Regions from separate parts of the Anoxynatronum sibiricum genome, predicted to be linked through region 2. Evidence: riboswitches for the same ligand, from Rfam matches in the RefSeq annotation. Region 2 holds a riboswitch; each other region holds the start of a gene.
What was found. A riboswitch is a leader RNA that binds a small molecule or an ion and turns the genes downstream of it on or off. The one in region 2 is predicted to bind S-adenosylmethionine.
Positions count from the first base shown of each region.

Region 1: it holds a riboswitch for S-adenosylmethionine, as region 2 does, so the genes downstream of both, AAIG11_RS08455 (MetQ/NlpA family ABC transporter substrate-binding protein) here and metK (methionine adenosyltransferase) in region 2, are expected to answer to the same signal.
Region 3: it holds a riboswitch for S-adenosylmethionine, as region 2 does, so the genes downstream of both, AAIG11_RS11485 (O-acetylhomoserine aminocarboxypropyltransferase/cysteine synthase family protein) here and metK (methionine adenosyltransferase) in region 2, are expected to answer to the same signal.

Region 1 is NZ_JBCITM010000007.1:53,659-63,639, reverse strand. Features, by position in the region: gene AAIG11_RS08490 (B12-binding domain-containing radical SAM protein) at 1-66, opposite strand, end outside; gene AAIG11_RS08485 (GNAT family N-acetyltransferase) at 113-1,147, opposite strand; gene AAIG11_RS08480 (hypothetical protein) at 1,110-2,285, opposite strand; gene AAIG11_RS08475 (TIGR03943 family putative permease subunit) at 2,432-2,938, opposite strand; gene AAIG11_RS08470 (nitroreductase family protein) at 3,115-3,654, shown strand; gene AAIG11_RS08465 (methionine ABC transporter permease) at 3,697-4,359, opposite strand; gene AAIG11_RS08460 (methionine ABC transporter ATP-binding protein) at 4,343-5,383, opposite strand; gene AAIG11_RS08455 (MetQ/NlpA family ABC transporter substrate-binding protein) at 5,426-6,238, opposite strand; SAM riboswitch class I at 6,375-6,486, opposite strand; gene AAIG11_RS08450 (methyl-accepting chemotaxis protein) at 6,712-8,061, shown strand; gene AAIG11_RS08445 (sigma-54 interaction domain-containing protein) at 8,221-9,930, shown strand.
Region 2 is NZ_JBCITM010000009.1:70,039-80,019, forward strand. Features, by position in the region: gene recD2 (SF1B family DNA helicase RecD2) at 1-1,411, opposite strand, end outside; gene AAIG11_RS10145 (methyl-accepting chemotaxis protein) at 1,592-3,988, opposite strand; gene metK (methionine adenosyltransferase) at 4,187-5,377, opposite strand; SAM riboswitch class I at 5,532-5,636, opposite strand; gene AAIG11_RS10155 (S-layer homology domain-containing protein) at 5,747-7,480, opposite strand; gene AAIG11_RS10160 (AEC family transporter) at 7,608-8,540, opposite strand; gene AAIG11_RS10165 (phospho-sugar mutase) at 8,890-9,981, opposite strand, start outside.
Region 3 is NZ_JBCITM010000011.1:92,481-102,461, reverse strand. Features, by position in the region: gene AAIG11_RS11520 (5-deoxy-glucuronate isomerase) at 1-475, shown strand, start outside; gene iolD (3D-(3,5/4)-trihydroxycyclohexane-1,2-dione acylhydrolase (decyclizing)) at 520-2,385, shown strand; gene AAIG11_RS11510 (sugar phosphate isomerase/epimerase family protein) at 2,422-3,255, shown strand; gene iolE (myo-inosose-2 dehydratase) at 3,364-4,251, shown strand; gene AAIG11_RS11500 (hypothetical protein) at 4,441-5,256, shown strand; gene AAIG11_RS11495 (BPG-independent phosphoglycerate mutase family protein) at 5,253-6,518, shown strand; gene grxC (glutaredoxin 3) at 6,646-6,897, shown strand; SAM riboswitch class I at 6,996-7,099, shown strand; gene AAIG11_RS11485 (O-acetylhomoserine aminocarboxypropyltransferase/cysteine synthase family protein) at 7,182-8,471, shown strand; gene metA (homoserine O-acetyltransferase MetA) at 8,478-9,395, shown strand; gene AAIG11_RS11475 (hypothetical protein) at 9,569-9,981, shown strand, end outside.

The DNA of each region.
Region 1 (9,981 bases), on a different contig from region 2:
GGTGACGATGGGCTGAAGGGCAGTGAAGAGAGTGGGTTGGTGGCACTTAACCAGCAAGAACTTCATGGGATGACATCCTTTTTATCAGTTTTCCTTCGCGGGTTCAACTGTTTCACCAGCGATTTTCCCCAGGAAAACCGCCAGATAATGAGTCTCTGAAAACCCGGTAATGGGCTGGGGTGTCGCGATACCCCAGCAGGGGGACCAGGTGACGGGCCAGATGATGCACCAGGGGCTGGGAGTGGTGGAGATAGAGACTGCGGGGTTCCAGCAGGGCGCCCAGTTTCTGTTTGGTTTCAACGGCGGTCTGTCCCAGATGCAGGGTATGGCAGTGTCTGTCAATGGCCTGCCGCACCAGATGAAGGAGCATGTTTTGATACAGGTCGTGGGTGGTGTTCAGTTGTTTTTCAAACCCGCAGAACAGAAAAGTCATTTCCTGCTGATGAACAGCGAGCTGCACAAACCCCACCGGCTTTTCTTCCAGAAAAAAGGAATGAATTTCAGCTGGAAACGCCTGAAAAAAAGGGGGCGACAGTTTTTCCAGTTTGTGGGGTGAGCGACGGTAAACCTGCTCATAAAGGCGGTAAAGAGCTGGCGGCAGGGGCGCACCTTCAGGCAGAATCGATACTCTCAGTGACTGCCCCCGATCCAGCGCCTTCTTCAGGCGGTGCCGGTAGTGGCTGCGGAGAGCAGCCAGGTAGGCATCGAAAGTATCCCAGGTAATGGACATGGAACAGGCGGGGAGTGCAGGGGTACAGGGGAAGGGAAAAGTGGACTCGGTTGCCTGTTCCGTGGCGTTGAGAATCATCCACAGACCGGATTGTTGGCGGATAAAGGTGGCCATGGCCTCCAAACCTGACGGGGTGGCGGCATAACCGGGAACTGACAGGGAAAGAGGCATGCCGACAATGGTGACGGGGAGCCTCAGACCCAGGCCGGTTTTCAGGGCCAGGGGATCAATTTTCAGGTGATAGGTGACGAAGGCGGTTTGCAGAGTGGTGTTCAGGTAGTAGCGCTGATGACAGGGATTAAGAGATTCCAGGTGCATCAGCAGCTGTCGATGCAGCCATGGCTGTTTGCGGCAGACGGTATCCCAGGTCGCAGGCAGTTCACGGGTGTGGCGGAAATACTGAAAAGAACAGGTCATCTTCCAGAGTCATCCTTTCCCCTGGGGGTGTCTTTTCCTGAACAGGCAGGAGAAAGACCCGGTATTCTTTATAGGCTTCGTGGGCCCAGCGGCGGCCAAAGCCTGTGGAAGCCCGGTTATCTGAAAGAATCCAGCCGGCTTCGCACCACTGGTAGCGGTCTTTTGTCAAGCGATGGCAGCTGTCAAAAAGGGCGAGGACAGCCCCGGTTTTCTGATAGGCGGGAATGATGCCCAGCTCCACAATTTTGAACCGGTCAATGCGGCAACTGAAAAGCCGGTTCTTAATAACGGCCTTCAGACCGGGACCTTCGCCGGGGGGGATCAGTTGGTTAAAATCCGGGTACCAGAGCATGAAGCCCACGGGGGTGTTTCCATTATAGAGAAAGAGCAGGTTTTCAGGCCGCAGAAAATGGCGAAAGCTTTGGAAAAGTTCCAGGTCTTCGGTTTGCCGCCGGGGATAATAAAAAGGATGCTCACCAAAGGCCGCATTGTTCAGGTGTGTGTACAGGGCGATTTCTTCTTTGAGCTGGTGAAACCGGGCAGGCCGCACGTGAAAAGAAGGAGGCATACGTTCCATCAGCCGGCGTCCCGCCGAAAAATCGAAGCCAGGCATATGGGTCAGGTAGCTGACCAGCTTGATTTCATGGCCCGCGTGGGGGGCGAAATAGGTCGGGTATTCCGGTGAGTTATAGGCACTGCCAAAGGTCTGGGGAGTGTCAAAATGACTGGACAACAGACCCAGTCCGTAATTCACATGGAGATTCAGTCCCACGCTGACGGCGGTGGCCTTTTTCATGACGGCGGCTTCTCTGGCCGCCTGAATCAGTAAGTTGACTGCCGCTGCTTGCTGGGGAAGGGCTTCGAAGTAAGTGATTTGCATGAGGTGGGGAAGTCGGTCCACCACCGCCAGCAGACAGACTGCCACAATTTGATTGTTATCCTTCACCACCATCAGCGGCTTCAGCCAGCTGCTGCTACAGATGACGGCCCTGCCTGTCAGCAGTTCCTTCAGTACCGGTGTGATCAGGTCCCGGTGGTGAGGATTCTGGGCATATACCCGACGGCAAAAGTGAAGATAAGCACGGATGTCCCGGCGATGCCGGAGGGGATTGGAAATGTCAAAGGTTCGAATATTCATAGGCGCCTCCCTTGCATGCCTTATTATACCATTTCTGCAAACCTGCCATGAACAAAACCGCCTGCGGCGGGATGACAGTTAAGCTGCTTCTCATACCACGAAAAACCGGCCACAGCATGTACTGTGGCCGGAGAGTGTTCAGGTGCTTACTCTGTTTCGAAAAAGACATAAGGGGAATCGTAGGGTTCAATGGAGGTTACGGAAGAAGCGATGAGGTAGGGCTGGATGAACACCATGCCTGTCACTGAATCAGTGGCTTCCCTCTGATCAATGATACCGGTGACCTCCACCCAGGAATCGACCTCCGGCAGGGTGTCAGTTTCCCACTGAGTCACGAATCCGGTGGGAGCCGCATCATCAAAGCAGCATTCCACCAGCATGCGGGTGACCATGAACTCGTTATCACCATAACTGTCCCGCAGGAACACAAAGCCTTTCACAGTGATTTCTTCGCCCAGGTGGTTTTCCAGATCTTCATAGACCGGCAGCACCAAAGGTAAAAAATCATCTGATTCATAGGCGGCAGTCGTCGATTCGGCTGCAGGTGCTACGGTGACAGCAGGAACTGCAGCGTCGCCGCCGGGTTGGCTGCAGGCGGTCAGGACCAACACAAAAAGTAACAGTAGGGTCAATAAGAATGCTCTTCTTTGCATAAAAGGACCTCCATTTTCGGATTTTGCATCAAAACTGTTCGTTTTCCTCCTCGTTGGGTAGGATGAATAAGGAGTATTATAATCTAAATACCCCGCAAAGACAAATGAAAACAGGTATCAATGAACAGGCTGCTCATGGAAAGCAGCAATAATCAATTAACATGAGGAGTGATGAGATGCTGACATCCATCGAAACGAGAAGAAGCATTCGAAAGTACGAAGACCGTCCCGTGGAGGATGAAAAAACCACGGCTATTCTGGAGAGTGCCCGGTGGGCGCCTTCGGGAAACAATACCCAACCTTGGCATTTCATTGTAATCCAGTCTCAGGAAATGCGGGAAAAAGTGGCAGCTGTTTCACACCAACAGAAGTGGATGCTCACCGCCCCGGTACACATTGCCTGTGTGGCCGATCTTTCCAGCAGGATCACTGGCCACCCGGAGGTGGTGCTGACAGAGGTAAGCTCTCAGCATGAACTGAAGCAGGTGATCAGGGACACAGCGATTGCAGCGGAACATCTGGTGTTGGAAGCTGAAAACCAGGGTTTGGGAACCTGCTGGGTGGCCTGGTTTACTCAGGAAGAGATTCGACCAGTATTGGGGATTCCCGATGATAAATATGTGGTGGCGGTGATCACGGTAGGTTATCCGGCTCATGCGCCTGCCCCCACTCCCCGAAAAAAACTGTCTGATATTGTTCGATGGGAAACCTGGTAACAAAAGCCGGCTGATTTCAGCCGGCTCTCGTTTTGCGATGGATTACTCTTTTCGAAGGCGGGCGGCCAAGTGGTTTCCCAGCGACTGAAGACACTGTACCAGCACAATCAACAGAAGTACTGTGGTGTGCATCACCGACACTTCGTAACGCAGGTGACCATAGCTGTAGGCCAGGTTCCCCAGACCGCCGGCTCCCACCAAACCGGCCATGGCAGTGGCACCGATGAGGGCGATAATGGCCATGGTGAGTCCCAGTGCAATGGCGGGGCGGGCTTCCCGAATGATCACGTGCCAGATGATTTTGGGGGTGCTGATTCCCATGGCTTCATAGGCTTCTACCACGCCCCGGTCCACTTCCAGCAAGGCTGATTCCATCAGCCGGGCCACAAAAGGAGCGGTGTGGACGACCAGGGGCACAATAACCCCCTTCACGCCGATGGAGGTGCCCACCAGCAGTTTGGTAAAGGGCAAGATATAAAAGAGAAGAATGATGAAGGGGATGGAACGAATCAGGTTAATGAGAGTGTTCAGTCCCTGGTAGATCCAACGGTTTTCCAGGCTCCCGTTCTTTCGCGTCAGGGTGAGGATGACGCCCAGCGGCAGTCCGATGAGAACGGCAAAAAACATGGCGATGGTGACCATTTGAAAGGTTTCAACAGTTGCCTTGAAAATGACGCTTCCCCAACGGCTATAAAAGGCCTGCATGGGCTTCACCTCCCTTTAATTCTTCCACCTTCACGCCGGTGGAAATAATGTAGGCCACAGCCTGTGCTGTTTCTTCCCGATCTCCCAGCAGCTGCACAATGAGTTTGCCATAGTGGGCGTTTTTCAGGGGAACAATATTCCCAGACAAAATGTTGGGAGAAACCTGAAACCGTTTGGAGACTTCTGCCAGTACGGGCTGGTCGGTGACAGCGCCCACAAAGGACAGTTCCAGTACCGGCTGGCCATCCTGCTCATCAACAGGAAGCAGTGACAGGGCACTTTGGGGGAACTGGCTGTTGATGAATTTTTTCGTGGTGGGGTGTCTGGAATCAGAATAGACTTCCAGCAGGGTTCCCTCCTCCACAATACGCCCATCTTCCATCACAGCCACCCGGTCGCAGATCCGCTGAATCACGTTCATTTCGTGGGTGATCAGGAGAATGGTGATGCCAAACTCCCGGTTAATGCTCAGGAGTAAATCCAGAATCGACTCAGTGGTTTCTGGATCCAGGGCGCTGGTGGCTTCATCACTGAGCAATATTTTCGGCTCGTGGGACAAGGCCCGTGCAATGGCTACCCGCTGTTTCTGCCCGCCGGACAACTGGGAAGGATAAGCCTGCTTTTTATCTGTCAGTCCGACCACGGCCAGGTATTTTTCCACCCGTTGGCTGATTTCCTGGTGGGAGAGACCGGTGAGGCGGAGGGGCAGGGCAATGTTTTCTTCCACCGTGGCGGTTTTCAGCAGGTTAAAGCCTTGAAAGATCATGCCCACAGAACGCCGGATTTCCCGGAGTTTTTGTGGGGAAAGCTTGGTCAAATCAACACCGTTTATGTCAATGTGACCGGAAGTTGGCTTCTCCAGCAGGTTGACAATGCGAATCAGGGTGCTTTTTCCGGCACCACTGTGGCCGATAATGCCATAGATCTCGCCCGGGTTCACCTGAAGGGAGACTTCCCGAAGGGCTTCCACCTGCTGACTGCTCGATTGAAATGTTTTGGATACCTGATGCAGTTGAATCAACAAAACCAGCCCTTTCTCTTTGGGATTAAATCTTGCCGCTGCCCTTTACCAGGCAGCGACAATGGATCCTTGAAAGTGTTCGCCGATGAACTGGCGCACCTCATCCAGATGGTAGTACTCAATAAACCGTTTCACCGCTTCGTCATTTTCATGACCGGTTCTCACAGCGATGACATTCACCCATGGAGAATCACCGGGTTCGATGAAAATGGTATCTTCGGTGGGTACATAGCCGTGCTCGATGGCGAAATTGGCATTGATGGCTGCTGCAGCCAGTTCATCCAGTTGCCGGGGAATCTGAGAAGCTTCCAGTTCAATGAATCGGAGATCCAGGGGATTCGCTGCAATGTCATTGACGGTGGCAGCGACGCCAACGCCTTCTTTCAGGGTGATCAGACCGGCACTTTCGAAAAGAATCAGCGCCCGGGCACCATTGGTGGGGTCGTTGGGAAGCCCGATGAGGTCTCCCTGCTGAATGTGACTCACATCGCTGTATTCAGCGGCGTAAATCCCCATGGGAAAGATGACGGTGCTGGCAACATCAACTAATTCAAGGTTGCGTTCGCTTTTGAAATTGTCCAGATAAGGCTGATGCTGGAAACTGTTGATATCCAGTTCTCCCTCTGCCAGTGCAATATTGGGCATAACATATTCAGTGAACACCTGAATGTCGATTTCAACGCCGTCGCGGGCGGCAATTTCTTTCACTTTTTCAAGGATTTCTTCGTGGGGACCTGCAGTAACGCCAACGGTCAGATGCTGAGGGTCCAGCGGGGTAACAGCGGCATCGGTGTTGCCGCAGCCGGCCAGCAACAGTAACAGTGCAAGGGCAATGAGGGTTAATTGAATTTTTTTCATGGGTTATTCCTCCTGAGTTTAATTTTGAATGCACAACATCAATCAATTTGAATCTGTAAGTGCGACTCCCTCCTTTTGAACAATAAAAAACTCTCTGCCAAAGACAGAGAGCCAAACACACATAGGGGTTTTGTCTCTCTTATCTTCCGAAACAACGTTTCGCAGGAATTAGCACCTTTACCTGATCAATGATCAGATACGGTTGCCGGGTTTCATCGGGCCAGTCCCTCCACCACTCTGGATAAGAGTTTTACGATTCAGTTTTTAGATGTTGCAAGAAAAACTTATTTGCATTCTAATACGGATGAGAACACTTGTCAACATTTTTCTGGGAAAAATATCTTCTGAAACAGAGGAAGACGTTTCCAGCTTAACGTATTCGAGAAGGTTTTAGAACAGAAGATTTGGATAGGAACTAACTATAAGGCGGTATGGCCCGCGGGATGAACGCAAATAACGAAAGGAGCATAATAATGGGCAAAAAGGGAGAAAGTCGGACGTTAAACCAGGCATCAAAGACGAGAGGTGCATTTAAGCGCAAAATTGGCATCAAAACTAAATTTTTAACAGGGGTGATTCTGGCATTGCTCATCAGCCCCACCATAGCAGCCTTCATCAACCGGGTAGTTCAGCGAATGGATGATGTTGTGGGAGATCTGGTGACTGGTGAAATGTCGCTGGTGGTGGCGACGGTGATCAATTTGGTGGTGGTTTCGGGCTTGATTTTGATTTTGCTGCAAGTGATTGTGATCAGGCCGTTAAAAAATGCAGGAACGACACTGCGCATGATTTCGGAGCAGCTAAATCTGACAGAAAGAATCGATGTGAAAGCGCAGGATGAAATTGGTGAAATGATGCATGATCTGAATCGATTTCTTGAGACCATCACCGATTCGATGACAGAAATCCAAACAGCATCTGAAAGTGTTGCCACAGCGTCGGTTCATATTGGCGAGGCTGGTACTGAAACCTCTGTTGCAGCAGCCGAAGTGGCTAAAACCATTGAAGATATTGCCCGGGGAGCGGATGACCAGGCACAGGAAACGGAACGCAGTGTGACCAGTATCAATATACTGGGAGAGTGTATCGAAGAGAATCGTCAAATGATGGGCGTTATGAACAGAACCATCGGTGATGCGCTGGAAGTGCAGCAAAATGGACTGTTGCAGGTAGATCAGCTGGTTGAAAAGGCTCACCAAAGCGGTCAGGCGGGTGACGAAGCCAGGGAAATGATTCTCGAAACAAGTGCCAGTGTGGATAAAATTGGCCAGGCAAGCCAGATGATTCACAACATTGCCGAGCAAACCAATCTCCTTGCACTGAATGCAGCCATTGAAGCGGCCAGGGCGGGAGAAGCCGGCAGAGGATTTGCAGTGGTGGCAGAAGAGATCAGAAAACTGGCAGAACAGTCAAATCAGTTCACCGGTGAAATTGCAGCTGTCATTGACGAACTGACACAAAAAATGGAACAAACGGTGGGAACCATTCAAAGTGCCACTGAAAAGACTCGGGAACAAACAGCTTACGTGGACGAAGTGCGCAATGGTTTTCAGGGTATCTCAACCACACTGGCAGAAATGCAACGGGTGGTGGAAACCCTGAATGAATCCAGTCAAAAAATGGAGCAGCAGAAAGAATCTCTGGTTATGATCGCCGAGAATCTCTCGGCCATTTCACAGGAGAATGCAGCGGGAACAGAAGAAGCCTCTGCTTCGGTGGAAGAGCAGACGGCTGCCATGGGAGAAATTGCCGAAGCAGGTAACAACCTGGCAAAGCTGGCAGCGATGATGCAGTCATCTGTTGGACGATTTCAGCTTCGGTGAAAAATCGGGTATTGGAATTTCTTGGGATCGTATAAATGTCTATGGGAAGCTTCAGGCAAAATCCAAGATTGTCACTGCATTGACATAAGCCGCCACTGACAGGTATAGTGGAACAAAGCAATACAAATGGAGAACCGTCACTATACCGGAGGAATACCCATGGCTCAAGATAATCACCTGAAAGAAACAGCTGTTGCCTGGCAACAGTTTATTAGATCGGGGCATCTTCACCAGCCAAGTGTGCCACAGGCAGTCTTGACTTCTTGGAAAAACTGTCGGGACAGGGGTGTTGACCCCTGGGAAAATCGAAGGATCCAGGCTGGATTTGTTCCCGGGCAGGAAATCGCTGCCCTGCAGATGACCAAAAGCCGCCGCCGACCCGCTGAAACACTGGAGGCCATTGGCCGGTTTGCAGATGAGAACCATGTAGTGCTGTCCATCTATGATAATCAGGGAAACTTTATTGAAGCATTGAATCACCAATATCCAGAAGCCATGGCGAAAAAACTGAGTGTGCCATCCCTTTTTTTGGAACAGTTAAATGAAGATCTCAGCGGCACCAATGCGGTGACACTGGCCATGCGAGAGGCGGCCACCATCCGCCTTGCCGGGTGTGAGCACTACCATAGCTGGTTTCATGCCTTCAGTTGTTCTGCCGCGCCATTACGGGACGCCAGGGGAAACATTGCCGGTGCGGTGGGGGCCTCCAGCCTGGATATGCATCAGCCGATGATGGTACTGCCCTTTCTGCGGTGCGTGGCAGATCTATATCAGCATTGGCGCTGGCTGGAGTATGACCGGAATAAAAACCGCTACTGGCAGGGCATTGAGTTGATGAAACCCACTCCTGATACTCCGGCGAAACCCAACCCCCTGAATCAACTGGTGGGAATGAGCCATGAAATGAAGCTTGTCAGGGAAAGGGTGGCCGCTGTTGCCCAGGGAGAACTGCCGGTGATGCTCACCGGTGAAAGTGGTGTGGGAAAAGAAGTGGCAGCTCAGGTGATTCACCAGCTGTCAGCTCGCAGAAAAGGGCCGTTGATTGTGATTAACTGTGGGGCGCTTTCGGAAACACTGGCGGAAACCACTCTTTTCGGTTATGAGCGGGGTGCTTTTACCGGTGCCCGATCCGCTGGAAAAACGGGTCTCATCGAAGCCGCCCATGGCGGCACCCTGTTTCTGGATGAGGTGGAAAGTCTTTCAGCCGCTACTCAGGCCATGCTGCTTCGCTGCCTGGCGGAGAAAAAGATCATGCCCATGGGCGGCACGGAAGAAAGGTCAGTGAATTTCAGACTGATGACAGCCTCTAAAATACCGGGGGAACAGGCTGTGGCAGCAGGTGTTTTGCGGGCAGATTTTTACTACCGGATTAGCGGGTATGACATTTCAATACCACCACTCCGGCACCGGCGGGAAGATATTCCCCTGTTGATGGAAACATTGCTGAAAGGTCTGGCGGAGGCAATGGGCCGGGACATACCCCGATTGACAGAAGAAGCCATATCCTGCTTATGTCATTACCCGTGGCCGGGAAACGTGCGGCAGTTGAAAAATCTGATGGAACAACTACTGATCACCTGCCAGGCAGCTGAAATCAGGATGGCAGACTTGCCGGAGACCATTCGATATCATTCGGCTTGGCTCAACCGAGGGGCTGAAGCCAGCAGCGTGACACCAGCTGGGAATCATGGGTCCAGTCAATGGACATCTGCCAGCGACGGGAAAAAGCTGTTGACCCATCTTGAAAGACAGATGGCCCGGCAGGTTCTGAAGGAAAGTGATGGAAACATCAGTGAAGCCGCCCGACGCTTGGGAATCAGCAGACCCACCCTGTATCGGATAATAAAAGACACCAGGGAGGAAGTGTGAAGTGAGTGCGACCGCTGTAACCATTTTTGACACTGATCCCATTCGGAACAC
Region 2 (9,981 bases):
GTCCGCTGGCAGCCATGTCTTTCAGTACCGACCCAGGCCCCACTGAGGGGAGCTGGTCTGCATCGCCGGTCATCACCAGGGTGGTGGCGGGTCCGATGGCTTTCAACAGGTGCTGCATCATGTAAATATCCACCATGGAAACTTCATCGACGATGACCACATCTGTCTCCAGTGGATTGTCTTCATCCCGGTTGAAGAAATGCTCCTGGGTTTCCTCTGAATAAGAGACTTCCAGGAGGCGGTGCAGGGTTTTGGCTTCCCGGCGGGAGGTATCTGTCATGCGTTTCGCCGCCCGGCCCGTGGGGGCAGCCAGCAAGTAGCCCAGTTCTTCCTCTTCCAGCAACTGGATCAGGGTGTTGATAAGGGTTGTTTTCCCCGTTCCCGGCCCACCGGTGATCACCAGCACCCGGTGGGAAAACACTTTTTCAATACCAGCCAGTTGAGCGGCAGCCAGCCTGATACCCTGGGTCTGCTGCAATCGCTCCAGTCTGTCTGTCAGCCCCCGGGGTGCCGGGGGTGGTGCAGAAACTGCCAGGGTTGCCAGTCTTTTGGCCACTTCTGTTTCTGCCGTATAAGCGTTCATCAGGTAGATCCTCTCGGCGCCGTCCTCCAGCCGGGTCACCTGAAGTACCTGGTCCAACGCCAGGGACTGAATGGCCTCCAGCACCACGCGTTCCCCCGTCTGCAGGAACTCCCGGCTTTGTTCCACCAGCAGTTCACGGGGCAGGCAGGTGTGGCCTTCGCCCTGAGATGCCTGAAGCACTGCCAGCAGACCACTTTCCACCCGACGGGGATCTTCTGTATCAATTCCCAGGGTGCGAGCCACTGCATCCATTTTCACAAATCCTATTTCTGGCAGGACTTCCAGCAACTGATAGGGATTTTCCTGCAGCATGTCTCTGGCCGGTTCTCCAAAAGCTTGGTATATCTTCATGGACAAGCGGGCGTCGATGCCCCTTTGCCCCATCCAGACCAAAAAGCTTCGCAGTGCATTATGCTCTTTAAAGGCGGCAGCAATCTCCGGCCACCGTCGGGCACCAATGCCCTTGACTTCCTGAAGCCGCTGGGGATGGTGCTCCATCACCTCAAAAACTTCCATTCCAAAGGCTTCTGCCAAACGACGGGCCATTTTTTCTCCGATTCCCGGCAACAAGCCAGAGGCCAGGTATTCCATGATTCCTTCCAGGGTTTGGGGCATCAGGGGTTCCCAAGTGTCTGCCTGAAGCTGTTCCCCATATCGGGGGTGCACTGTCATTTTTCCGGTGATGCGCAGGCGGTCACCGTCATTGATCCCCGGCAGCACCCCCACCACTGTCAGCATTTCTTCGTCGCATTCCAGCAGGCATACCCGGTAGCCATTGGCTTCGTTATGAAAGATGGTTTCCACTAGTTTTCCTTCCCGCTGAATCATGGTATGCCCCCCGAGTGATTACTGCTATCATTATAGCACAGGAGGGCAGGGAATAAGTGATCAGGAAGAGTGAATAGGGGAAGGGCAGGGAATAAGTGATAGGGAAAAAACGGGCAGCGCCGATGATGGCGCTGCCCGAAGGTTTTGGCAAAGTGATGAAATCAGGGAATGAACCCTTCTTTATATTTTAAACTGACTCATAATGTCATTCAGTTCCTGGGCAATGCCTGCCAGGTCTTGGGCTGACTGACTGGTTTCGGTGGCACCCTTGGCGGTATCGGCGGCAGCGCCGTCAATTTCAAAGATGTTATTGCCGATTTCCTGTGCTCCCTGGGCAATTTCGCTGGTGGAGCGTCCCAGATCTGTCATCTGTTCAGAGGCGGCTTCACTGCTTCTGGCCACTTCATCAGAGGCTTCTGAAAGCTCTGAGGAAGAGCGGGCAATTTCGTTGACACCCTTGGATGCCTCTGTGGAGCTGCGGAGCACCTGAGCAGCATTACTGCTGATATTTTCGATGCGGGAAGTGATCTGACTCACCCTTTCCGCTGCCACCACAATGGTGTCGGAAATCTCGCCGGTGGTGGCACTTTGCTGGGTCACCGCCGCTGCAATGGCATTGGTAATTTCCTGCACCTGGGTGATGACATCGGTGATCAGCTTCACCGAGCTGACGGCATTGCCCATATCCTGCTGCATGGAGGCGATCTGCTGTCCTATTTCGTCGGTGGCTTCTGCCGTTTGTTTAGCCAATTCTTTCACTTCGTTGGCCACCACAGCAAATCCCTTGCCGGCTTCACCTGCTCCTGCCGCTTCAATGGCAGCGTTGAGGGCCAGCATGTTGGTTTGATCTGCGATATCGTTGATGACTCCTACTATTTTATTAATGGCCTTGGATGACTGGTTTAATTTTTCGATGACTTTGCTGGTGTCGGCAGCCTTACGTCCGGCATCGTCGCTGATATGCATGGATTTTTCGCAGTTATGACTCACTTCAGATAATGACTGATTGATCTCCTTGACAGCAATGGCCACACTGTTGACAGACTCGTTTACATCCTGGGCTGAACTGCTGACTTCATCAATCTCGACGGTGACGCCTTCGATAAGCTGTGTCACATTATTCACTTCTGCAGAAGTTTCTTCAGAAGCCGATGCCAGATTGCGAATGTTTGCCGACATCTCTTCAACAGCCGAGGCAATGGTTTGAATGCTCTGGCTGGTTTCCATCGTGGCTTCAGTGGTGCTCCCGATGCTGGCATTGATCTGTTCGGTGGCGGCACTCACCACGCCGGTTTTAGCACTCATTTCTTCGCTGCCGGCAGCCATGTCGTTGGCGATATCAAGCAGCTGGCTGGCTGACTGGCCGATGGTCGTGGCCTGTCCGGTGATTTTTCCCATGATGGTGCGCAGGGTCGCCAGGGTGCTTTTTAGTCCGGTTGCCATTTGTCCAACTTCATCTTTGCGCTTTTCATATAAATGGAGGGGGTCATCTTCGGCAATGGTGAAATCGTAACTGGCCACCCGTTGAATCGCCTGGGAAATTTCCCTCATGGGGTCTGCCATGATTTTGGCGGCGTAAAGGGCCAGCAACACACTGATGGCAGCCACCACCGCCGCCAGAATACCCAGCAGGGTTACCAGGCGCTGCAGAGGTGCCATTGCTTCCGCCTGATCGAGTTCAATGATCATCCCCACCTCTGTGGAACCAAGCACAGCCACCTTGTAGCTGCCCAGCACGCCCTGACCCAGGTAGTCATTGTACCTGCCCACTCCGCTGTAACCAGTGTCGCCACCGGCCAGCGCCTCCCCCAGCCGCCTGGTGGCGTCTGTTTGAATCGTCCGCACAAAAGCGGCATTCTGGGCAAACTCTCCCCGCATGGTGTTGGTAACCAGCATTCCCGAAGCGTCAACCAGATAGGAATCTCCCGTTTCACCGATCAAATGAATGTTGCTGTGAAGGATGTCTTCGATGGCCGGCAGGGGGATCAGTGCGTTCACAGCGCCAATGATCCTGTTGGTTTGGGGGTCCTGCAGGGGCGTCGACAACACAATGGTGTAGTCATCAATCACATCGGAGTAAAACAGCTGCGACCAGTTCTGCCGCCCCCCCATGGAGGCCTGTATGTAATCCCGGCTGCTGAGATCAACCCCTTCAAGGGATGCTCTGAAAGGTTCAGTGGCATAAAAGGAATTGCCCTGGGCATCGGTGACAAACAAGCCTCCCAGGCGAAACCGCTGTAGATTATCGGTCATCAGACCGTCCAAACCAATAAAGGCTTCCTGCCAGGCTGCTGCCTGCTCCTCAGGCTCCAGATCGGTGGATTGATGGACCTGCAGGGCATTGATCACCAGTGGCAGGTTCGCCAGCACGTCTCCGTAAACTTCCTTTTCTCTGAAATAATCTTCAAACTGGAGCTCGGTTAGTTCTCCAAACTGTTCCATTTGAAGATAGATTTCTTTCTGAAGGGTACTGCTGGATTGCTGATAGGCCACCGCGGCAATGATGAGCATGGGAATCAGCCCGGTGACGACAAAAATAATCAGCATTTTTGAGCGCATGTTAAAGTTGTTCAGCATTGAAATGCCTCCTTGTGAATGTTCGAATGATATCGATGGAATCATACCCCCGGGACCAGAGACTTAAACCAGCCTTATTCGACAAAAAAGAATCACAGTCTGTCGTCAGGCAAACTGTGATTCAGGTTGACGCATAAAAATATAGCGAAACGCCCAACTCTTGTGATGATCAAAACTGACGTTGATGGAGCTGGTGTGTTACTCAGCAGCAGCATCTTTTTTAAGTGCTGCCACTTTGTCTGTTTTTTCCCAGGAAAGCGCCACATCTGTTCGGCCAAAGTGCCCATAGGCAGCAATTTGCCGGTAAATGGGCTTGCGCAGGTCGAGATCGCGGATAATGGCCGCAGGGCGCAGATCAAAGTGCTTGTTGATGAGATTCACCAGCACATCGTCACCCACAGTGCCGGTACCGAAGGTGTCCACCAGAATGGATACTGGACGGGCCACACCAATGGCGTAGGCCAGGCCCACTTCGCACCGCTTTGCCAGACCTGCAGCCACAATGTTTTTGGCCACATAGCGGGCAGCATAAGCGGCAGATCGATCTACCTTTGTTGGATCTTTACCGGAGAAGGCTCCACCACCATGGCGGGAGTAGCCGCCATAGGTGTCCACAATGATTTTGCGACCGGTGACACCTGCATCACCCTGAGGACCACCCACTACGAAACGACCGGTGGGATTCACCAGATACCGGGTGTTCTCATCGATGAAACCGCCGGGAACGATGGGTTTGATCACATGTTCAATCAAGTCTTTTTCAATGGTTTCCCGCTTTACGTTGGGGCTGTGCTGGGTGGAAATGACAATGGTGTCCACCCGTACCGGTTTGTCGTCCTCATAGGCCACCGTCACCTGGGTTTTGCCATCAGGCCGCAGATAGGTAAGCATGCCGTTTTTGCGCACTTCTGACAGGCGCCGAGACAGCTGGTGAGCCAGTGAAATGGGCAGGGGCATCAACTCAGGGGTTTCGTCGCAGGCAAAGCCAAACATGATTCCCTGGTCACCGGCACCGATGGCTTCCAGCGTATCTTCCATTTCTCCTGATTTATGCTCAAGGGCTTCATCAACCCCCATGGCAATATCGGCTGACTGTTCATCAATCGCTGTCAACACAGCGCAGGTGTCGCAGTCAAAACCGTACTTGGCGCGGGTGTAGCCAATTTCCCGGATGGTCTGCCGGGCAATTTTGGGAATATCCACATAACAGCTGGTGGTGATTTCTCCCGCCACCATCACCATTCCCGTCGTCACCATGGTTTCGCAGGCCACTCGGCCGGCAGGGTCTTTTTCAAGGATTGCGTCCAGAATGGCATCGGAAATCTGATCGCAAATTTTATCAGGATGTCCTTCTGTAACCGATTCCGACGTAAATAGTCGCTTGTTCATGATTGTTCCTCCTCGTGTTTTCTTCTTTTCGTTTCTTTCTTCCGAGTGCGTCACTCCAGCCAATGGATCAGCTGGTACTGGCATTGCCACAACTCAATAAATCAAAAAGCCCCTTCAAAAAGAAGAGGCTTTCACGCTCCGGCCTGCGCCGTTCTCCTCATCTTCCAGAACCTTCGTTCTGCAGGAATTAGCACCATACACCAGCGGTTATGGTTGCCGGACTTCATCGGGCCTGTCCCTCAGTCGCTCTTGATAAGGTCTACATCAAGATTTTCGGTATGCAGTTATGGGCTATAGGCCCTTTTTCCAAGTCGTTGAACGAAAAAAGTATAGCATTGCCCCACAGCTTTGTCAACGATTATTTTCCGGTTATTCCCATAATGCTGCCTGATGTAGGCGGTAGAGCACCACTGCCAGTTCCACCCGGGTCATTTCCTGCTGGGGATGAAAGGCGGTGTGATCCAAGCCTTCAAAAATACCACTTTTCAGTAATGTGTTAACAGAGGGCAATGCCCAGGCATGAATGCTGTTGCCGTCTTCAAAGTAGTCGCTGGCACAACGCTGATCCGACAGCACCTGATCTTCCATGGCCTTTACCACCATCACCACTCCCTGTTCCCGGGTAGCAGCTTCGTGGGGACGAATGGTGCCGTCGGGATACCCGGTGATGATACGCAGTGCCGCAGCCCGAGCCATGGCATCCTGAGCCCAGGCGTCCACAGCCGTCCCGTCTTCATAGGCCGCTAACTGCTGATACAGCGCCTCCTGGTTTAACCCGGCATCACCCAGCCGGAAATATCGATGAAGCATCAGAGCGATTTCCTGGCGGCTGATGGTCTGGTGTGGGCGGAATTCTGCACTGCTGGTGCTCACCACACCAAGCGCAGCCAGTGTTTCCACTGCTTCACGGGCAGGGTGGTCTGTCATGTCGATAAAATGAAACCCATTATCTGACACTGGCGCTTTTTCCTGCTCGGTTTCCGTCAAACTCATCAACGCCGCTTCTGCAACCTCGGGGTCATCCTGTTCTTCAGAAGTTCCATTTTCAGAGGCTCCATTTTCAGTGCTTTGAACAGTATCCGCCGCTTCAACGGCTTGAATTTCCAGTACAGCTTCACCAGCTTCACCAGCTGTATGGTCTGTGTCCGCTTCACCAAATGGATCACTTTCATCATGAAGCGGTTCAGGCATTTCCGGCTCCAGTAACAGGCTCCACAGAGCATCATCTGTCGCCTCTTCATGTACAAAAGCCGGTTTCAGGTAAATGGCCGCCACCCAGCCGACTTGACCGGATGCAGGATGATTCACCCGATACCAGTAAAGCCCGTCTGCCAGTTGTGCTTCACCGGCAATCACCAGTTCTGTACCCCTGGTAACTGTAAACCGCACATCGCCGCCGGGTCCATCCAGCACATACAGTTCCTGACGAGCGTCTGCCAGCGCCCGGTCTTCGGGCTGAAAGAACAGAATGCCGCCTTCATGGGTAACCGCCGGTTCCGGCAAATGAAGGTCTGCCGGGGGTAATCCACTGGCTGGAATATGACTCCAATCCACGGTGGAAACTTCCTGCCCGTAACGGGTGCGTATCAGATCATAGAGGCTGTCCTGATAAGTCTTCTCTCCATGAAGATTGGGATTGTTGCGGGATAACCAGCCGTTGTAAGCCCAGAGAGCAAAGTACCAGTGCTCCAGCACGTTTGGGTCCCGGTTGCCCACCACCGGTGTTCGGGGATCCAGCCATTTTGACAATAAAATGTCTGCACCTGCTTCGATGTTGTATTCCACATCATACAGAATCAGTTCGGCATCAAAGCCTGTATGAATTTGATTAATCTGCATGATTCCCCGGTTTCCCCGGGAGACAAAAGGGGCACCCCCACTTGTAAACTGGGTTTTGCGGCTCTCTTTCCAGGCGATGGCCTTCAGGATTACCGGCGGAATGTTTTTGCGCCGGGCCACTTCTTCAATCACTGTTTCAATGTCATCCTGCGTCATGGTCACATCAGATGCCGCTGCCGTCACCAGGGAAGACAGTACCATCACCAATACCAGCAACCCGGCAAAACAGCGCCTCAGTCTGGAGCTCAACAAGCCTTTTTTCATGGAATCCTCCTCCTTGTTTTTCAACATCAGTTTCATCAAAATAAGTGTCGCAACATCTGTTCCTTCCATCAGTGAAACACCGGCTGATTAGCGGATTTCCGCCTGTCAACCCTCTCTCGCCATCGGTCTAAAGAAACAATGCCCAGAGGGGAATGGTGAGAATGGAGCACAGTGTAGTGAGAAACACTGCCTTTGAGGCAAAGTAGTAGTCGGAATCGTAGAGCCGGGCGAAAGCACCAGCATTGGCTGCCACCGGCATGGCAATGATAATGACCGGAATTCCCAGCATAATTCCCGTGAATCCCAGAAATCGAAGGGGTAGATACATCATCAGGGGCATGAGCAGCAATCGCACCACAGTCGCCTGATAAAGCGCCCGGTCACCAAATACCGACCGAAAGGGAATATCTGCCAGCATTCCGCCAATGATCATCATGGAGAGGGGCGTGGTGGTTCCCCCGATCAACTGTAAACTTTCCAGCAGCGGACCGGGAATACTCACCGGCAGCACAAAAAAAGTGAATCCCAGCAGGACAGCAATGACCCCCGGGCTTCGAAAGGCTTTTTTGAAGTTCATTTGACCGCTGCTCTGGCCGGTACTGCGGGACATAATGGCCACACCAAGGGTCACCAACAACAGATTAAAAGGGATGTTGAACAGGGCGGTGTAAAAAATACCCAGATCGCCATACAACACAGAAACAATGGGGAATCCCATAAAGGCCACATTGGAAAAGACAAGTAAAAACTGAAGCACGTCACCTCTGGGGCCTTCCTCCTTGACCAGGCGTACATACAGCCGCGAAAAAAGAATGATGACCCCATAAGTCACAATGGAAATGCCCACAATTATCAGGCTGGTGTGCAGCAGCTCCATGCTGAAGGGAAACTGCATGGAACTGACAATCAGCGACGGTAGTGTTACTTGTAAAATAAGCAGGCTGATCCCTTTGATGGTTTCCTGGTTCAATACCTGGGCTTTTCTGGCGGCATAACCGGCGGCCATCATGAAAAAGAGTACCAGGATTTGGTTGAGCAGACTGAAAAATGCGTCATTCATCGGGTTTGCGCCTCCAGAATTACTGTGGCACCTGTGCCACAGCCAGTGTGTCATCTCAGATGAGTCTGGCGGGTCTGCCGTCGGTCAACTCACTGGTTGATGGTTGCTATCATAACAAAAAATAACAAAAAAGACAACAGGCCTTCCATTAAGAGAAGGCCCTATTGAAACAAAGGGGGATGATGATCGTCGGTCGATCACTAAACTCAGTATAGCACTTCTTTTTAATAAATGGTGGTTTGTTATGGGTCCTTAACACAACTGTAATAATTGTCACATTCGTGACATTCAATCGTCATATTGATGGTTCGTTTGGTGGATCTGAAGCACTTAAACCTGCTGAATCACCTCATTTGACCAGCTGGTTCATGGCGGCCATCCAGGTGTCCAGCTGCTGTCGGGAAGCTTCCAGACTGCCGGTGCAGACACCAGCATAAATCTTCAGTTTGGGCTCGGTGCCCGAAGGTCGAAGCGCCACCCATCCCGCTTCTCCCAGAATCATTTTAATCACGTTGGCCGAGGGGAACCCTGCCATGTTTTCATAGTCTTCCACCGCTGTCACAGAAGTACCTCCAAGGGAACCCGGGGGATTCTGGCGAAACCGGTTCATGATGGCATCGATTTTTTCCATGCCTTCCTTCCCCTTGAGGGTGATGGAAACCAGGTCTTCCATAAAATAGCCGTAGGTATCATAGAGCCGGAGCAGTCCTTCATAAAGACTGAGCCCTTCCACCGCGTACACCGCCGCCATTTCAGCGATGAGCAGGGCAGCCACCACCGCATCCTTATCCCGGGCATAGGTGCCGGAGAGATACCCGTAACTTTCTTCATATCCAAAAAGAAACTGCTTTTCACCGGTGGTTTCATAATGTTTGATGCGGTCACCGATGTATTTGAACCCTGTCAGGGTGTTTTCCATTGAGGCCCCCTGGGCTTTGGCAATAACAGCTCCCATTTCGCTGGTAACGATGGTTTTCACCACCAGGCTGTTTGCCGGCAGCATGTCCTTTTCCCGGCGGGTGCGGATGATATAATCCACCAGCAGGGCGCCTGTCTGGTTGCCGGTGAGTACCACATAGTTCCCCTCCCGGTCTTTCACCAACGCGCCCACCCGGTCACCGTCAGGGTCGGTACCAATGATCAGATCGGCTCCCTCTTTTTCCGCCAGGCGGATGGCCAGCTGGAAGGCGGCTTTTTCTTCAGGGTTGGGCGATTTCACCGTGGAAAAATCCGGATCAGGCACCGCTTGGGAAGGTTCTACCAACACCCGGCGAAACCCGGCCCGTTTCAAGGCTTCCGGCACCAGTTTGGCGCCTGTGCCATGAAGGGGAGTATACACTACCTGAAAAGTATCTGCCACCTGTTGCACTGCGTCCTGACGAAGACTCTGGCTGAGAACCGCTTCCAAATAAGCTTCATCCATCGAGGCATCCAGCTCCTG
Region 3 (9,981 bases), on a different contig from region 2:
AGAAAATGAAAAAAAGTTTCAGGCAGTGGTGCGATCAGACAGCAAAATCATTAAAGAAGTACGTGGTAAAGGTACCATGAACGAAACAGGAACAAGAATTGTACGAACAGCTCATAATATTGAGCTGTCGCCAGACTCCAATATCATGTTTGGGGAAGATGTTCATTATCCGGGAAAATGGGCAGGGTTTCCATCTCATCACCACCAACAGCCAGAGATATATTTTTATAAGCTTCAACCCGAAAACGGGTTTGGTCTTATGAAGCTGGGCGATGAGGCAGTTCTCCTGGAAAATAACGATACTGTTTTAATTGCCCCAGATTTAGTGCATCCACAGGTGTCGGCGCCAGGTTATGCCATGTATTTTTTATGGGTAATCAGGCATTTGAAAGATAACCCGTATATCACCCCCACCTTTGAAGAGGAACATTTATGGGTGGAACAACCGAATGCAAAAATATGGCCGGATAAATGATAAGGATTGACGAAGATTTTCCGGAGAAAGAAAAGAGGCATCCTATGAAAAAAACCATTCGATTAACGACAGCCCAGGCGTTGGTGACTTTCTTACATCACCAGATGATTCAGGTGGACGGTGAAGTCACACCATTTGTTCATGGGTTCATGGGTATTTTTGGCCACGGAAATGTGGTGGGTCTGGGAGAAGCATTGGAACAAATGAAAGACAAAATGCCCTTTATTCAGGGTAAAAATGAACAGGATATTGCCCATGCATGCATGGCCTATGCCAAGCAGAAAAAAAGGCGGGCGATTTATGCCTGCACCGCGTCCATTGGGCCAGGCTCACTCAATCTGGTCACAGCAGCAGGTACAGCAACGGTCAACCGGATCCCCCTACTGTTATTACCGGGAGACACATTTGCCGACCGCCAGCCAGATCCTGTGCTGCAACAGGCAGAAGTAGAGTCCGACTATACCATTAGTGTCAATGATGCCTTTAAGCCTGTCAGCAGATACTGGGATCGAATCAGCCGCCCGGAACAATTGATGAGTGCCTGCCTCAATGCGATGCGAATGCTGACTGACCCGGAAAAAACAGGTGCTGTCACCCTGTGCCTTCCCCAAGACGTTCAGGGAGAAGTGTATGATTATCCGGTGGAATTTTTTTCCAGAAGGGTTTGGTATGTGGATCGATCACCTGCTGCCAACGATGCTGTTCAGCGGGCGGCAGAGTTGATTTCCGGGAAAAAGAAGCCATTTATCATATCAGGAGGTGGCGTGCGTTACAGTGATGCCGGCGAAGCAGTAAAAGCCTTGTCTCTTGAGTTTGGTATACCAGTATCTGAAACCCAGGCCGGCAAAGGGGAAATACGAGACGATCATCCCTACTACGTCGGTTGTGCCGGCATATGTGGTACATTGTCGGCGAACCAGCTGATGAAAGAGGCAGATGTGATTATCGCCGTGGGAACCAAACTGAATGATTTCGTGACACATTCCAAAGGTGGTTTTCAGCACCATGACATTCCAATGGTTTCCATCAATCTCAGCCGCATGGATGCCATGAAAATGGGTGCACTATCCCTTGTGGCAGACGCCAGAGAAGGCGTTGAAGCTTTAACACAGGCTCTGAAAGAAAGAAATTACATGGCCGGTTATCATAACGAAGTGAATGAAGCCAAACAGCAGTGGCAGGAAGAACTGAATCGATTGGCACTGTTGGACCCGGCGGAAGGTCTGTCGCAAACACGGGTTCTGATGGAGCTGAATCAGCTGCTGCAGCCTTCTGACATTGTGGTGTCAGCCTCCGGCAGCCTGCCTTCTGATTTGGAGCGAATTTGGTCGGTGCGACAGTCGGGTACCTATCATTTGGAATATGGCTTCTCCTGCATGGGGTATGAGACTGCTGGTGCATTTGGTGTCAAGCTGGCAGAACCGGAGGCTGAAGTATACAGCTTAGTGGGCGACGGGGCCTTTTTGCTGGCTCATTCCAATCTGGTCACCAGCCTTCAGGAGGGTCAAAAAATCAATGTGATTCTTTTCGACAATCATGGGCATCAGTGCATTCGACAACTGCAAAACAGTCAGGGAATTGATACCTACGGCACCGAGTTTCGGTTTCGTGAAGCCCACACGGGAACACTCTCCGGCAGTCCCGTGCCCATCGATTTTGCCAAGGTGGCTGAAGGGTATGGTGCGCAAAGTTACCATGTGCGGACTTTAGAAGAGCTGAAAGATGCCCTGGAAATGAGTCGGAAATCGCCTGTATCCACCCTGATTGCCATCGACGTTCTTCCAGGCACCATGACAGAAGGCTATGCCAGTTTCTGGCGTGTGGGGACTCCAGGGGTTTCAGAAAACGCTGCAGTTAATGAAGCGCATCAACGAATGGTGACAGCTGTAGAAAAACTGCGAAAGTATTAACTCGGTAGTAAGCATGGAAATGAGAGGAGTGGGAGCATGAACCAAAAAGCACTTCACACGAAATCCATCTGGAAAAGCAATTTGCTGTCAGATTTACGCATTGCGAAAGAAGCAGGCTTTGGCGCTGTTGAAATGGCCGGAGATAAGGTGCACGATTATCTGGCTGCCGGCATGTCCACGCAAAAAGTGAAAGAAGCCCTTGAAAAATGGGATATTCAAATGATCAGCATCAATGATGTCGCCCATGTGGAGCGAACAGATGACGATGCGGTTCATCGGATGCTGGCTGAGACCGAATCTCTCTCCCGGTTTGCCCACGAAGTGGGATGCGATTGTATCCAACTGGTGCCCCTTTGCGCCCTTGAAGGTCGCCCCTGGGAAGAAATCAGAACCCTGACAGCCCAAAACATTCGACGCATCGCTGATGTTGGCGCCCGCTATGGCGTTCGATTCCAGCTGGAGCCGGTGGCATGGTCCCCCATTCATTCCCTTTCACAAAGTCTGGAGCTGATCGAAGCAGTTGAAAGAGACAATTTTGGCATGGTCATCGACTTCTGGCACTTGTGGTATGGCGGCAAAACCACCCCTGATGAAGTCGCCAAGATGAACCCTGGGCTGATTTACCACATCCATTTTGGGGATGGCAAGAAAAACCCGCCAGGAACTACTTGTGATGAAACAGACCTGAGGGGACACTATGCAGGCAACGGCGACATCGATGTGCCCCAATGGGTGCAAGCGGTGAAGGCCTCTGGCTATGATGAATGGTGGACCTATGAACTGGTCAGTGCCCATCATTGGCAGATGGATACCCAGGAAGTGGCAGAAACCACCAGTCGATTGTTGGATGAGTATGTGTTCAAGGGGTAAAGCCTGGTAAACCCATAAAAGAACGGCACATTTTACTGCAACACGTTTGACTTGAATAGGAAGCTGATCATAGTGAGGCGAGTCTTTCAATAGGTGGAGGGGTATTTTGTGAAAATACAATACGGTTGTGCACCGATTAACTGGTCTAATGATGATTTGCCCAGTTTGGGGGGAGAACTGACCTACCAGCAGTGTCTCAGCGAAATGGCGTTGTCGGGTTACACTGGCAGCGAAGGTGGTATTAAATACCCCAAGGAGTTCGAAGTCATTAAAAAAGCCATCGATCTCCGAGGGATCACCATTTGCAACATGTGGTTCAGTACGGAGTTTACCGTTTTCAACAATGAAGACACTTTTCGGCGATTTCAAAATCACTTGGACTACACTTACGGGTTGGGCGCCCGGGTGGTGGGTGCAGGGGAATGTGGTGTGACCATTCATGGCGATGAGTCCATCCCGCTGTTCAAAAACCAGGTCATTCTTGACGAACGCCAATTTAAAAATCTGGCTGAGGGCCTGAATGAACTGGGCAGAATGGCCCATGCAAAGGGCATGAAACTTTGTTTTCATCCTCATGCCGGTACTGGTGTCGAAACAAAGGAAGAAATTGACCAATTGATGGAAATGACTGATCCTGAGACGGTGTTCCTTCTCTTTGATACAGGACACCTGACGTTGGCGGGGGAAGACCCGGTTGCAGTGCTGGAAAAGCATCTTGACCGAGTGGCTCACATTCATGTGAAAGATGTTCGGCGACATGTGTATGAGACGGTCAAGGAACAGGACATGAGCTTTCTTCAGGGGGTTAAAAATGGCATGTTCACCGTCCCCGGAGATGGCGATATGGTGAACTGGGACGGTATTTTCGATCTGATTAAAAACAGCAGCTATGACGGCTGGATAGTAGTTGAGGCGGAACAGGACCCGGCGAAAGCGGACCCCCTTGAATATGCTATGATGGCCCGCCGCTTCTTGAGGGAAAAGCTGGGTCGGTAAAATCATTGGCATCCAATGAAGTGACATCGACTCATTTGAAAATCAGAAACCTTAAACCAAGCTGCCTTCCAGAAAAAGGAAGGCAGCTTGGTGCATTTTGGTTTCATTTGGGTAATAAAACAAAGGTGATGAAGCATTCAAAAAGGGGTTTAATCATTTCAGTTGACCTGGAACAGTGAGGTGTGGGACATGATCATACGACAGAACAGCTCTGCTGACGAGTGGCGGCAGGTGATTCAACAATGCCCGCCAGATACGGTGATTGGTGAATTTGCCGGCAGGGATTCAGTGGCGGCTATCCTGAAAGTGTTGGAGGACGGCGTAATCACTTCCATTCTTCCCGTGGTCACTTTTGCACCAGTGGAGTACGGCTCGGTGGAGGTGCTGGAAGCCAATGTGAACTTGCTTCGCCAGCAGGTTATGACACGCTATCAGGGAAAGGTGTCCATCGGACCTCTGATGTACCTCAGCAATCAGGCCCTGTGGCAAGTATTAAACAGCAGCTTTGTTGCTATCCTGCAGCAACATTTTGGGTTTTACACACCGTGTATCGGGTGTCATGCCTATTTTCATTTGATGCGTATGCCTCTGGCCAAAAGGCTGGGCGGGAGGGTGATTTCAGGTGAGCGGGAAAGTCACGATGGCAGATTGAAAGCCAATCAGCTGAGCATTTGTTTGGACAGCTACCAACGAATCATGGCCCATTTTGGAGTGGATCTGCTGATTCCGCTGCGACAGGTGACCAACGGCAAAGAGATTGAGGCGCTGATCCAATGGCAATGGGAGGAAGGCAAAGCGCAGCCACAATGCCTGTTCAGTGGCAATGACAGAAACAAACGCGGCGAGTCGCTCATCAATGAGCAGCTCATTCCTTCGTACCTTGAAACATTTCTGGAACCGGTTTGCCAAAATCTGGGACACCTGTTGCTGGAAAGTCCCCAGGCAAATCTGGCAGAAATGAAAGAAGTTGTCATTGAAAGGCTCACATTGGAGGGGATTCTGTGAAAACGATCATGCTGTTACTTGACGGATTAGGTGACAGACCGCATCCTGCGTTAGATGGAAAAACCCCTTTGGAGGCAGCGCATACGCCCCATTTGGATGCTCTCTGCCAACTGGCTGAAACCGGCATGATGATTCCATGGCGCCAAGGGGTGCCTCTGGGAACTGAAGCAGCACATTTTGTGATGCTGGGCTACGATATGAAAGACTTTCCTGACAGAGGAGTGCTGCATGCCCTCACCATGGGAGATTCCCTTGAAGAGGATACCATATACCTGGTTACCACCTGGGCTTGGGTGGAAGCCAGAGAAGACTGCTATGAAATTCTGGAGAGAAATGTGGCAGCTTTGTCAGCGGAAGAGTCCGACATATTGGCTTCCAAACTGCCAGAAAAGGTGAATGGGTATACCTTTACCTGGCAGCGGGGACAGCTGCCTCATGGAGTCCTGAAAATCAAAAAAACGGGAATCAACGGCAATATTTCCGACAGCGATCCCTTTTATCCTCATCGGCCTGTGATGGCAGTGGTCCCCTTTGAAACCACTGACCCGGGTGCAGAAGCCACCTCGCAAGCACTGAATCAGTATCTGGCATTCATGTACCAAGCTTTAAATGAGCATCCGGTGAATCAGAAGCGACGCACCCATCATCAGCAGCCGGCCACCATGCTGTTAACCAAGTGGTGTGGCATGAAGCCCTCCATCCCATCTTTTGAAATTCAGAATGGCTTAAAGGGATTGATGCTGGCACAAAGCACCCTCATGGAAGGCATCGCAGCCTTGTTTAATATGCCCTGCGAATCATACCACTCCATGGGGGAAGCCATTGAAAGAGCCTTGTCAGCCTCGGCAGACTATGTGCATGTACACACCAAAAAACCAGATGAAGCAGCCCACACCAAAAATCCCCATGAAAAAGTGAGGGTATTGGAAGAAATTGATGTTCAGTTAGAGAACCTGGTCAAAGCAGCCCGGGAAAAACGGCACCTGCTCATCGTTACCGGGGATCATACAACACCAAGCTCAGGTGAAATGATTCATGCGGGTGATGCAGTTCCCATCATGTTCTGTGGTCCATCACTGCGTCCTGATCATGTGAATCTTTTTGGTGAGCGAAGCTGCGCCACCGGAAGCCTGAGATTGACGGGAAGTGATTTAATGCCCATGATCCTCAACTATACCGAGCGCGCTATCTTTTATAATTTCAGACCGGGCGGTATACGGCGACCCTATATTCAAACAAACATACCACTGCTGAAGCCATGAGCAGCATTCAACAGACAGCATCCTTCCGCAAAATGTGTTTTTCAAAGTTTCAGTCATTCGGTTTTCCCGCTACCAAACAAATGATTTCTTTAGCTAAATTAAAATGAAGACAGAAGGAGAAGATGAAATGAAAAAAGTAGAAGTTTATTGCTGGACATATTGTCCTTATTGCATTCGTGCCATGCAGTTGCTTGATCGAGAGGGAATTGCCTATGAGAAAATCGTTATTGATGGAGATGATGAAGCATTGCAGGAGTTGAAGAAAAAGACAGGAAGCGGCACAGTACCACAAATATTTGTTGATGGAAATTTCATTGGTGGATGCGATGATTTAATGGCAATCAAGCGTCAGGGGAAATGGGAGTCACTTTTTTCATAGAGTCCAAGGCAGAATCATTCCGCCTTGCTAAAAAATGCGATGTTCTTCTTGACATCGAAATAAATCTATGTTAGTATTGTTCCAATTTAATAAGTTAACTCTTATAAAGAGCAGGCGGAGGGACTGGCCCGATGAAGCCCGGCAACCGGCAGCAAAGCTGCACGGTGCTAATTCCTGTAGGTGTGAACCTAAGAGATGAGAGATGAGCAACCATCGAACCTCTTGATGCACCTTTCAAGAGGTTTTTTTATTGCCCTCTCAAGAACACAAAAGGAGAGATGAACATGACAACAGCCAACCTGAAGTTCGACACATTGCAAATCCACGCAGGACAAGAGCCTGACCCAGCTACTGGAAGCAGGGCAGTACCCATTTATCAAACCACCTCTTATGTTTTTCAGGATACTGATCATGCCGCCCGGTTATTTTCTCTGGAGGAAGCCGGCAATATCTATACACGCATCATGAACCCCACCTGCGACGTGCTTGAAAAACGAATTGCAGCCCTGGAAGGTGGAGTGGCGGCACTGGCTGTTGCTTCCGGCTCTGCAGCTGTGACTTATGCCATTCTGAACATTGCCGGCACGGGAGATGAAATTGTTGCATCCAATACCCTCTATGGGGGCACTTACACACTATTGGACGCCCAACTTCCTAAATACGGCATTACCACTACATTTGTTAACTCTGATGATCCGGAAAATTTTCGAAAGGCCATTAACAAGAAAACCAAGGCCGTTTTCATCGAAACCATTGGCAACCCCAATATCAATCTCATCGATGTGGAAGCGGTCGCTGCCATTGCCCACGAAAATGGCATTCCGGTGATCATCGACAATACCTTTGCCACCCCCTACCTCTACCAGCCCTTTAAGCACGGTGCTGATATTGTGGTGCATTCAGCCACCAAGTTTATAGGCGGCCATGGTACCAGCATAGGCGGACTCATTGTTGACGGTGGCACTTTTGACTGGGAAGCCAGCGGTAAGTTTCCAGGACTGACGCAACCAGATCCCACATATCATGGGATTCGTTATACAGAGACATTTGGTCCTGCGGCCTTCATCGTTAAAGTGCGGGTGCAGTTACTCAGAGACACTGGTGCAGCTCTCAGTCCTTTTAATGCATTTCTTTTTCTTCAGGGGATTGAAACTCTTTCGCTTCGCGTGGAACGTCATGTGAGCAATACACGAAGAATCATTGAATTTCTTGAAAATCATCCTCAGGTGAGTTGGGTAAACTATCCTGAACTGGCAGACAGTCCTTATCAAGTGCTGGCAAAAAGAGACTTTCCCAAAGGTGTAGGCTCCATTTTCACCTTTGGTATCAAAGGTGGTTTACAGGCGGGCAAAACCTTCATCGATTCTTTGAATATTTTCTCATTACTGGCAAATGTGGCCGATGCCAAGTCGCTGGTGATTCACCCAGCCAGTACCACCCATGCACAATTATCAGAACAACAGCAACTTGAAGCAGGGATTCGCCCTGACATGGTAAGGGTATCGGTGGGATTGGAAGATGCGGACGACCTGATTGCCGACTTGCAACAGGCGTTACAACAGGCAGGGAGGTAGTGAGTGATGCCGGTTAAAATTCCAGATACATTGCCTGCCGCAGAAATCTTGGCTGGAGAAAACATCTTTGTCATGAAGGAGAGCAGGGCATATCATCAAGATATTCGCCCGCTTAAAATAGCCATTCTCAACCTGATGCCCACTAAAACAGCCACCGAAACCCAGCTGCTTCGATTATTGGGAAACACAGCTCTTCAGGTAGATGTGGTATTGCTTCACCCGGCAACCCATGATTCTAAAAATACACCGCAGCATCATTTAACCACCTTTTATAAAACATTTGAGGAAGTGCGTCACGAGAAGTTTGACGGATTGATTATTACCGGAGCCCCCGTGGAACAGATACCCTTTGAACAAGTAAATTACTGGAAAGAACTTCAGCAGATTCTGGAGTGGAAAAAGACGCATGTCTTCTCCACCCTGTTTATTTGCTGGGCTGCACAGGCAGCGCTGTATCACTATTATGGAGTGCCCAAATATCCACTTTCAGCAAAACTGTTCGGGGTATTCAGTCATCAGGTACATCAACCCCACGTGAAATTGCTGAGAGGATTTGACGACTTGTTTCAGGCGCCACATTCCCGTCACACAGAAGTGCGGGCAGAAGATCTGGAAGCAGTGCCGGGGCTTGACATTCTGGCCACTTCACCTGAAGCAGGCGTGTATATGGCGGCAACGCGGGATGGGAAAAACATTTTTGTCACAGGTCATTCAGAGTATGATCCATTAACCTTGAAGGCGGAATATGATCGTGACATGAAAGCGGGTTTTTCCATTGACGTACCGGTGAATTATTTTCCGGAAGATGATCCTTTAAAAACACCGCTTGTCACCTGGCGTGGACATGCCAATCTTCTCTTTGCAAACTGGCTGAACTATTATGTTTATCAGGAGACGCCATTTGATTTAAATCAGATCGGATAAAACCGTCAATGTGGTGATGCTGTCATTAGATGCGATTACCTGACATCTCGCATCGTCTCATAAGATATTCTTTTGGTTCTTGTGATTCCTGTGCTATGCTATAGGATAGAGAAGTACCCGAAAGGTCCAGACAATACAATGGTATAGTCAAACTGTATAAAGGAGTCATAGGCGTGAAAAAAAAACCGCTCGATCAACAGCAGCGATTATGCATGGCCGCAACCCGGAACCGGCAACCGATAATCACGAAACGGTTTCAATTTGGAATCACATTATTGATGATTTTATTTATTGGTACTGGCTGTGTTTTTCTCTCAGGAGAAATCGAGAAGGTTGATGATCAGGCACTGGCCGGTATTCCTACGGCTTGGGACTGGTGGACGCAGCAAATGTCACCGGTACAGGCGCGATGGATGTCGTCATTTGGTTTTCAGGCAGAGGATTCACTGGAAAGAAAACTTGAGAAACAACGTCACCAACATTCAAACCTCTTTAACATGGGGTATGCTTGTATGAATACGAGAGAACCGGAAGCGTTTGATCGTGCCTGGTTCCAGTCGGATCAGACTTACTTTCAACAGTTACA